DNA from 3 places in the Streptomyces sp. NPDC093252 genome. Region 3 is predicted to be linked to each of the others. Evidence: predicted binding sites of a transcription regulator. Region 3 holds the regulator's gene; each other region holds the start of a gene.
What was found. Region 3 encodes HrcA, which represses chaperone genes, less so after heat shock. Its sites were predicted from a motif close to TTNGCACTCNGNNNNNCNGAGTGCNAA; they were not measured.
Positions count from the first base shown of each region.

Region 1: groL (chaperonin GroEL) is a predicted target of HrcA. The motif match lies at 1,527-1,553, and genes of this name have one in related genera.
Region 2: groES (co-chaperone GroES) is a predicted target of HrcA. The motif match lies at 2,195-2,221, and genes of this name have one in related genera.

Region 1 covers NZ_JBFBEM010000003.1:486,405-489,656, reverse strand. Annotated here, with positions in the region: gene thrC (threonine synthase) at 1-433, shown strand, start outside; gene AB0O01_RS08225 (MoaD/ThiS family protein) at 527-805, shown strand; gene AB0O01_RS08220 (cold-shock protein) at 1,195-1,398, shown strand; gene groL (chaperonin GroEL) at 1,715-3,252, shown strand, end outside.
Region 2 covers NZ_JBFBEM010000005.1:243,078-246,329, forward strand. Annotated here, with positions in the region: gene groL (chaperonin GroEL) at 37-1,662, opposite strand; gene groES (co-chaperone GroES) at 1,788-2,096, opposite strand; gene AB0O01_RS12590 (polysaccharide deacetylase family protein) at 2,265-3,047, opposite strand; gene AB0O01_RS12595 (polysaccharide deacetylase family protein) at 3,044-3,252, opposite strand, start outside.
Region 3 covers NZ_JBFBEM010000002.1:405,664-408,915, forward strand. Annotated here, with positions in the region: gene dnaJ (molecular chaperone DnaJ) at 1-872, opposite strand, end outside; gene hrcA (heat-inducible transcriptional repressor HrcA) at 873-1,889, opposite strand; gene AB0O01_RS05010 (MBL fold metallo-hydrolase) at 2,106-2,837, shown strand; gene AB0O01_RS05015 (DUF3097 domain-containing protein) at 2,880-3,252, shown strand, end outside.

The sequences.
Region 1 (3,252 bases), on a different contig from region 3:
GATCTTCGGCGCCCAGGCCGAGGGCTGCTCGCCGGTGTCGGCCGCGTTCAAGGCCGGGCACGACGTAGTGCGCCCGCAGAAGCCGAACACCATCGCCAAGTCGCTGGCCATCGGCAACCCGGCGGACGGCCCGTATGTGCTGGACATCGCGCGGCGGACCGGGGGAGCGGTGGAGGACGTCACCGACGCACAGGTGGTGGAGGCCATCCGGCTGCTGGCCCGGACGGAGGGGATCTTCGCCGAGACGGCGGGCGGGGTGACCGTGGGGGTGACGAAGAAGCTGGTGGAGAGCGGGGTGCTGGATCCCTCGCTGACCACGGTGGTCCTCAATACCGGGGACGGGCTGAAGACGCTGGACGCGGTGGCGGACGCGGGGCTCACGGCGACGATCCGGCCGAGTCTGGAGTCGTTCCGCGACGCGGGGCTTGTCTGACCGTTTGGATTTGTTGTTCGTCTGCGGGCCCGGTGGGGGCCGGTCGCGCAGTTCCCCGCGCCCCTGGGGCGTTTGTCTGACCGGAGGTTTGAAGTGAGCGTCACCGTTCGTATCCCGACCATTCTGCGTACCTACACCGGTGGGCAGGCCGAAGTCGCCGCCGAGGGGACCAACCTCGGAGAGGTCATCGCCGACCTCGAGGCCAAGCACACCGGGATCGCCGCCCGGGTTCTGGATGATCAGGGCAAGTTGCGGCGGTTCGTGAATGTGTACGTCAATGATGACGATGTGCGCTTCGAGCAGGGGCTGGAGACGGCCACGCCCGACGGTGCCGGGGTCTCGATCATCCCCGCCGTGGCCGGCGGCTGCTGAGTTACGCACGGTTCTTTCCATTGCCCCCTCCGTGAGAGAAACGGAGGGGGCAATTCTGCATGGTTAGGCGCGGTAGAGTTGGGGAACCGCTGCCGTTCCCGTTTCCGAAGCAGCGATGAGAAGTAGCCAAAGTGTGTGGCTTCTTTGCGTCTTTAGTTCTCTTTGTCGGGCCCGACTTGCCCCGAACTCTGGGGAATTCTCCAGAAATTCCCGACCGGTCCTGCCTGGATTTCTCGTCCGATTGACCTGTTGCAGAGGGCAGTTGGGCAGATACATTCGGCCGCGGTCGACGCGTTCCGGCGCACGCCCCCAACCCATCGGGGTGCGAGGTATGACCCGGATCCGCGAAGTGTGGATCTGTGCAAGGGCCAGTAATAGGGGAGTTAGGCATGGCTCAGGGCACCGTCAAGTGGTTCAACGCGGAGAAGGGGTACGGCTTCATCGCGGTCGACGGTGGTGCGGACGTCTTCGTCCATTACAGCGCCATTCAGATGGACGGATACCGCACCCTGGAAGAGGGCCAGCGGGTCGAGTTCGAGATCTCGCAGGGCCAGAAGGGCCCGCAGGCCGATATGGTTCGCGTCACCGCCTGAACGTTTCTGATTCGGAAGGGCCCGCACCCACCTGGGTGCGGGCCCTTCCGGCTGCCCGGGGGCCGTCCCGGAGGGGGCGGGACAGGCCCGGGGAGGGCCCGTCCCGGGGCGGTGGATCACGGCAGGCGCTTGCACTCTCCTAGGGCGAGTGCTAATCATTGGCGTTAGCACTCTGAAGGTGAGAGTGACAACGAAGGACCGGGTCGGTGAGGCCGCAAGCCGGGTGGGGCAAGGATCCACGAGGTGAGCGAGCCGTCCGTCGCGGGCGCGGGCGCGGTCCGAAGAATCACCCCCAGTCCTGGAGGGACCACTTCACATGGCCAAGATCATCGCGTTCGACGAGGAGGCGCGGCGCGGCCTTGAGCGCGGTATGAACCAGCTCGCCGACGCCGTCAAGGTCACCCTCGGCCCCAAGGGCCGCAACGTCGTCCTTGAGAAGAAGTGGGGCGCCCCCACGATCACCAACGATGGTGTCTCCATCGCCAAGGAGATCGAGCTCGAAGACCCGTACGAGAAGATCGGCGCCGAGCTGGTCAAGGAAGTAGCCAAGAAGACGGACGACGTCGCCGGTGACGGCACGACGACGGCTACGGTCCTGGCCCAGGCGCTGGTCAAGGAGGGTCTGCGGAACGTCGCCGCGGGCGCCAACCCGATGGCCCTCAAGCGCGGTATCGAGAAGGCCGTCGAGGCCGTCTCCGGTGCGCTGCTCGACCAGGCCAAGGAGGTCGAGACCAAGGAGCAGATCGCCTCCACCGCCTCCATCTCCGCCGCCGACACCCAGATCGGCGAGCTGATCGCCGAGGCCATGGACAAGGTCGGCAAGGAAGGCGTCATCACCGTCGAGGAGTCCCAGACCTTCGGTCTGGAGCTCGAACTGACGGAGGGCATGCGCTTCGACAAGGGCTACATCTCCGCCTACTTCGCCACCGACATGGAGCGCATGGAGGCGTCGCTGGAGGACCCGTACATCCTCATCGCGAACTCCAAGATCTCCAACGTCAAGGACCTGCTCCCGCTCCTGGAGAAGGTCATGCAGTCGGGCAAGCCGCTGCTGATCATCGCCGAGGACGTCGAGGGCGAGGCCCTGTCGACCCTGGTCGTCAACAAGATCCGCGGCACCTTCAAGTCCGTCGCCGTCAAGGCCCCGGGCTTCGGTGACCGCCGCAAGGCGATGCTGAACGACATCGCCATCCTCACCGGCGGCGAGGTGATCTCCGAGGAGGTCGGCCTCAAGCTGGAGAACACGACCCTGGACCTGCTCGGCCGGGCCCGCAAGGTCGTCATCACCAAGGACGAGACCACGATCGTCGACGGCGCCGGGTCCTCGGACCAGGTCGCCGGCCGGGTCAACCAGATCCGCGCCGAGATCGAGAACTCCGACTCCGACTACGACCGCGAGAAGCTCCAGGAGCGCCTGGCGAAGCTCGCGGGCGGCGTGGCCGTCATCAAGGCCGGTGCCGCGACCGAGGTCGAGCTGAAGGAGCGCAAGCACCGCATCGAGGACGCCGTGCGCAACGCCAAGGCGGCCGTCGAGGAGGGCATCGTCGCCGGTGGTGGCGTGGCGCTGCTCCAGGCTTCCTCGGTCTTCGAGAAGCTGGAGCTGGAGGGTGACGAGGCGACCGGCGCGGCTGCGGTCAAGCTCGCGCTGGAGGCTCCGCTGAAGCAGATCTCCGTCAACGCCGGTCTTGAGGGCGGCGTCGTGGTGGAGAAGGTCCGCAACCTCACCCCGGGTCACGGCCTCAACGCCGCGACCGGTGACTACGTGGACATGATCGCCGAGGGCATCATCGACCCGGCGAAGGTGACGCGCTCCGCGCTCCAGAACGCCGCGTCGATCGCCGCGCTGTTCCTGAC
Region 2 (3,252 bases), on a different contig from region 3:
GGGGTACCGGGCCTCCGGTGGGCGTGCGGTGCGTCGTCAGTGCGAGTGGCCGTGGGAGTGGCCGCCCGCCGGGGCCTCCTCCTCTTCCTTCTTCTCGACGACCAGGGTCTCGGTCGTCAGGAGGAGGGAGGCGATGGACGCCGCGTTCTCCAGGGCGGAGCGGGTGACCTTGACCGGGTCGATGACGCCGGCCTTGACCAGGTCGCCGTACTCGCCGGTGGCGGCGTTGAAGCCCTGGCCCTTCTCCAGCTCGGCGACCTTGGAGGTGATGACGTAGCCCTCCAGGCCGGCGTTCTCGGCGATCCAGCGCAGCGGCTCGACGGCGGCCTTGCGGACCACGGTGACGCCGGTGGCCTCGTCGCCGGTCTTGCCGAGGTTGTCCTCCAGGACCTTCACGGCGTGGACGAGGGCGGAGCCACCGCCGGAGACGATGCCCTCCTCGACCGCGGCGCGGGTCGCGGAGATGGCGTCCTCCAGACGGTGCTTCTTCTCCTTCAGCTCCACCTCGGTGGCGGCGCCGACCTTGATCACGCACACGCCGCCGGCCAGCTTCGCGAGGCGCTCCTGGAGCTTCTCGCGGTCCCAGTCGGAGTCGGTGTTCTCGATCTCGGCCTTGATCTGCGCGATCCGGCCCTCGACCTCGGACTTCTCACCGGCGCCGTCGACGATCGTGGTGTCGTCCTTGGTGACGGTGACGCGGCGGGCGGTGCCGAGGATGTCGGTGCCGACCTGGTCGAGCTTGAGGCCGACCTCCTCGGAGATGACGGTGGCACCGGTCAGGACGGCCATGTCCTGGAGCATCGCCTTGCGGCGGTCGCCGAAGCCGGGGGCCTTCACCGCGGTGGCGTTGAAGGTGCCGCGGATCTTGTTGACGACGAGGGTGGAGAGCGCCTCGCCCTCGACGTCCTCGGCGATGATCAGCAGCGGCTTGGAGGCGTTGGACTGGATGATCTTCTCCAGCAGCGGCAGCAGGTCGGCGATGGCACCGATCTTGCCCTGGTGGATCAGGATGTACGGGTCCTCCAGGACCGCTTCCATCCGCTCCTGGTCCGTCACGAAGTACGGGGACAGGTAGCCCTTGTCGAAGGCCATGCCCTCGGTGAAGTCCAGCTCCAGACCGAAGGTGTTGGACTCCTCGACGGTGATGACACCATCCTTGCCGACCTTGTCCATCGCCTCGGCGATCAGCTCGCCGACCTGCTGGTCCTGCGCGGACAGCGCGGCCACGGCGGCGATGTCGGACTTCTCCTCGATCGGCCGGGCGGTCGCCAGCAGATCGGCGGAGACGGCGGCGACGGCCGCGTCGATGCCCTTCTTCAGGGCGGCCGGGGAGGCACCCGCGGCGACGTTCTTCAGGCCCTCGCGGACCAGGGCCTGGGCCAGCACGGTGGCGGTGGTGGTGCCGTCACCCGCGATGTCGTTGGTCTTGGTCGCCACCTCCTTCACCAACTGCGCGCCGAGGTTCTCGTACGGGTCCTCGACCTCGACCTCGCGGGCGATGGTCACGCCGTCGTTGGTGATGGTGGGGGCGCCGAACTTCTTGTCGATGACGACGTTGCGGCCCTTGGGGCCGATCGTCACCTTGACCGTGTCGGCCAGCTTGTTGACGCCGCGCTCAAGGGCGCGACGGGCGTCCTCGTCGAACTTCAGGATCTTCGCCATGACAGCGTGAGCCCTCTCGGAAATCTGGGGTGGAAAAGGCACTGCGCCCCGGGCGCCCTGTCGAGTGATGGTCGCGGGGGCTGCCAGGGGCGCAGTGGAGAACTTCTGAGCTGAACGAGGTGGAACTACTTCTCGATGATCGCGAGCACGTCGCGGGCCGAGAGGACGAGGTACTCCTCGCCGTTGTACTTCACCTCGGTGCCGCCGTACTTGCTGTACAGCACGATGTCGCCGGTCTTGACGTCGAGCGGCAGGCGCTCGCCGTTCTCGAAGCGGCCCGGACCGACGGCGAGGACGACGCCCTCCTGGGGCTTCTCCTTCGCGGTGTCCGGGATGACCAGGCCGGAGGCCGTGGTCTGCTCGGCGTCGAGCGGCTGGACCACGATGCGGTCCTCAAGCGGCTTGATGGCAACCTTGGAGCTGGCGGTCGTCACGATCCGACCTCCCCCTTCGGAGATCTCACGGGGTTAACTGTCTGAGGTGGCGACCAGGTGGATCCGTCGTCGCGGGTGCCGGACCTGCCCGTCGCGTATTGGCACTCTCCAGGGGGGAGTGCCAGACCCGAGACTATGACCGCGATTAGCACTCGGTCAAGCGGACTGCTAATTCGTGGTGCCGGAAGCCGGTCGGACGTAGTCCTCCAGGCGGCCCACCCGCAGCCCCTGCTCCTCGATCTCCTTGAGGAGTCTGGTGGTGCGGGCGACCAGGGTCGGACCCGGGGTCTCGTCGGGGGTGACGGAGATGATGTCGCCGGGCAGCAGCCGGTGCGGGCCCTCGGTGAAGTGGGTGTCGGTGTCGGTCGCCGTCACCCGCCAGAGGATCAGCGCCGTCACGCCGCAGTCCCGCGCCGCCCTGAGCGTCGTCCCGTCGTACATGCCGTAGGGCGGGCGCAGCAGGGCGGGGCGGATGCCGAAGCGGGATTTCAGCTTGTTCTGCTGGCCGCAGATCTCGGCGCGCTGGCCGGCGTACGGCATGCCGCGCAGGGCGGCGTGGTCCAGGGTGTGGTTCTGGAGGGTGGCGCCGACCGCGCGGAGGCGGGCGAAGTGGCCGTACCCCGGGCCCGCCACACTGTCCGTCAGGAACAGGCTGACCGGCAGCCGCCGCTCCCGCACCATCTCCACGAACCGCGGGTCGCGCTCCGCGCCGTCGTCGTAGGTCAGGAAGACCACCTTGTCCCGGGTCGGGATGCGGGACAGCACCGCGGGGGACCCGGGGGACCCGGGGGACCGGGTGGCGTGGGGGGTGTTTCCGGGGGCCGCGGCGTCCGTGCCCGCGCCGCCGCCGCCCGCCGACTCCACCCAGGCCGACGGGCCGGGGCCCCGGCCGCAGCCGGCCGCCGAGACGGTCAGCAGCAGCAGCGCGGCGGCCAGCAGCCGGTGCCTCACAGGTAGTCCTCCAGGCGGGCGACCGCGTAGCCCTTCTCGGTGACCTTGTCGAGGAAGACCCTGATCATGTCGGGCATGGTGCCCTCCCAGTCGTCGGTGCCCCGGAAGTGGCTGAGGACGATGTCACCGGGGTGCAGATCGCGGTCCCACTCGCGGTACTCCCAGCGGTCGACGAACACCTCCTCGCTCCACAGGGGCGCGTAGC
Region 3 (3,252 bases):
ATGCCGTCGAGGGTCTCCAGCGGCACCTTGGTGCCGAGGGAGGCCGCGGTCATGGGGATGGTGACCGTGCAGTGCAGATCGTCGCCGCGGCGCTGGAAGACCGAGTGCGGCAGTTCGTGGATCTCGACGTAGAGGTCTCCGGCGGGGCCGCCGCCGGGGCCGACCTCGCCCTCTCCGGCGAGCTGGATGCGGGTGCCGTTGTCGACACCGGCCGGGATCTTCACGGTGAGGGTGCGCCGGGAGCGGACCCGGCCGTCGCCCGCGCACTCCGGGCAGGGGGTCGGCACGACCGTGCCGAAGCCCTGGCACTGGGGGCAGGGGCGGGAGGTCATGACCTGGCCCAGGAAGGACCGGGTTACCTGGGAGACCTCGCCCCGGCCGCGGCACATGTCACAGGTCTGCGCGGTGGTGCCGGGGGCGGCGCCCTCGCCGTTGCAGGTGGAGCAGACGATCGCGGTGTCGACCTGGATGTCCTTGGTCGTGCCGAAGGCGGCCTCGTCCAGCTCGATCTCGATCCGGATCATGGCGTCCTGGCCGCGGCGGGTGCGCGAGCGCGGTCCGCGCTGCGACGCCGTGCCGAAGAACGCGTCCATGATGTCCGAGAAGTTGCCGAAGCCGCCCGCGCCGAAGCCCGCGCCCGCACCGGCGCCCGCCTGCGAGAGGGGGTCGCCGCCGAGGTCGTAGACCTGCTTCTTCTGCGGGTCGGAGAGCACCTCGTAAGCGGCGTTGATCTCCTTGAACCGCTCCTGGGTCTTCGGGTCCGGGTTGACGTCCGGGTGCAGCTCGCGTGCGAGCCGCCGGAACGCCTTCTTGATCTCTTCCTGCGACGCGTCGCGGCGCACGCCGAGAACGGCGTAGTAGTCCGTGGCCACTTACGACTCCGCCAGGATCTGTCCGACGTACCGTGCCACTGCGCGTACCGCTCCCATCGTTCCCGGGTAATCCATGCGGGTCGGTCCGACCACGCCGAGCTTGGCAACCGCCTCGCCGCCCGAACCGTAGCCCACCGACACGACGGAGGTGGAGTTGAGTCCCTCATGGGCGTTCTCATGACCGATCCGCACGGTCATGCCCGAATCCATCCCCTCGCCCAGCAGTTTGAGGAGGACGACCTGTTCCTCCAGCGCCTCCAGGACGGGGCGGATGGTGAGGGGGAAATCATGTCCGAAGCGGGTGAGATTGGCCGTGCCGCCGATCATCAGGCGCTCCTCGGTCTGCTCGACCAGCGTCTCCAGGAGTGTGGAGAGTACCGTCTGGACCGTACCCCGGTCCTCGGCTTCGAAGCTCTCGGGCAGATCCTGGACGAGGGTCGGCACATCCGGGAAGCGGCGGCCGGCCACCCTGCTGTTGAGCCGGGCCCGCAGATCCGCGAGCGACGCCTCGCCGAACGGCGCCGGGCAGTCCACGAGCCGCTGCTCGACCCGGCCGGTGTCGGTGATCAGGACCAGCATCACGCGCGCGGGCGCCAGCGCCAGCAGTTCGACATGGCGGACCGTGGACCGGGTCAGCGAGGGGTACTGGACGACGGCGACCTGCCGGGTGAGCTGGGCGAGCAGCCGTACCGTGCGCCCCACGACGTCGTCCAGGTCGACGGCGCCGTCCAGGAAGCTGTGGATGGCGCGGCGCTCGGCGCCGGACATCGGCTTGACCTCGGCGAGCTTGTCGACGAAGAGCCGGTAGCCCTTGTCGGTCGGGATGCGCCCGGCGGAGGTGTGCGGCTGCGCGATGAAGCCCTCGTCCTCCAGCGCCGCCATGTCGTTGCGCACGGTGGCCGGGGAGACGCCCAGGTTGTGCCGCTCGGTGAGCGCCTTGGAGCCGACGGGCTCCTCGGTGCCGACGTAGTCCTGGACGATGGCGCGCAGCACCTGGAGCCTTCGTTCACTGAGCATCCCGCGCACACCTCCTGCGGCTGTCGTCCCGCTCCCCGTCCATCACCGTCTACCCCGGTGCTGTCCCTGGCACTCGGCACCATCGAGTGCCAACCCTGCCCGGCCCAGTGTACGGCGGTGGGGTGCGGGCCGGGCAAGACCGGTCCCTACGGGCCGTACGGGGTGGCCGGGCGGGCAGGCACGGGGCGGGGCGGGGCGTACCGCTAGCGTCGCCGTATGACGGTCACTTGGGAAGAGCTGGGCTGGGAACGGCTGCGGTCCGGTGTCGGACGGTGCCGGCTGCCGGGCTGGGACTGCACGGTGGGGCTGGTGCGCGGGGAGGGCGCCGCGCTGCTGATCGACGCGGGGTCGAGCGCGGGGGAAGGGGCCGCACTGCGGGAGGGGGCGGAGCGGCTGGCGGGCGGGCCGGTGACCCATCTCGCCCTCACCCACGCCCACTTCGACCACGTGTTCGGCATGGCGGCGTTCGGGGAGGCCGAGGTGTTCGGCGCGGCCGGGCTGGCGGCGGCGCTGACCGGCGCGGAGGCGCGGGAGGAACTGCGGGCGGACGCGGTGCGCCACGGGCTGCCGGAGGCGGACGCGGCACGGGCCGCCGCCCTGCTGTCCGGGCCCACCCGGGAGATCACCGGCGAGCGGGCGGTCGACCTGGGCGGCGGTACCCGGGTGCTGCTGGTGAACGCCGGTCCCGGGCACACCGGCTGCGATCTGGCGGTGCTGGTGCCGGGTGATCCGGCGGTGGTGTTCTGCGGTGACCTGGTCGAGGAGTCCGGGCCTCCGCAGGCGGGGCCGGACGCGGTGCCGGGACGGTGGGCGGCGGCGCTGGACCGGCTGCTGGCGCTGGGCGGGGAGGACGCCCTGTATGTGCCCGGTCACGGGGCGGTGGTGGGGGCGGGGTTCGTGCGGGAGCAGCGGGAGGCGCTGGCGGAGCGTTTCGGCGTGTCGCCCTGACCCGGCTGCGGCTTCCCCGGGTCCGGAACTATCGTCATCCGAATGCGCCCGTACTCTCCGGATCTCACCCCGCCGTGGAAGAAGCAGAAGCCCGTGCCCGAGGTTCCGGCGGAGCCCGGTCTCGTGGTGGAGGAGCCCGGTACCGGTTTCTGCGGGGCGGTGATCCGCTGCGAGGCGGGGACGGTGACGCTGGAGGACCGCTTCGGCAAGCACCGGGTGTTCCCGCTGGAGCCGCGGGGCTTTCTGCTGGAGGGCCGGGTGGTCACGCTGGTCCGGCCGCCGTCCGGCGCGGGCCCGGTGCGGCCCGCCCGCACCGCCTCCGGCTCGGTCGCCGTACCGGGCGCCCGCGCGCGGGTGGCCCGTGCGGGCCGTATCTATGTCGAGGGGCGGCACGACGCCGAGCTGGTCGAGAAGG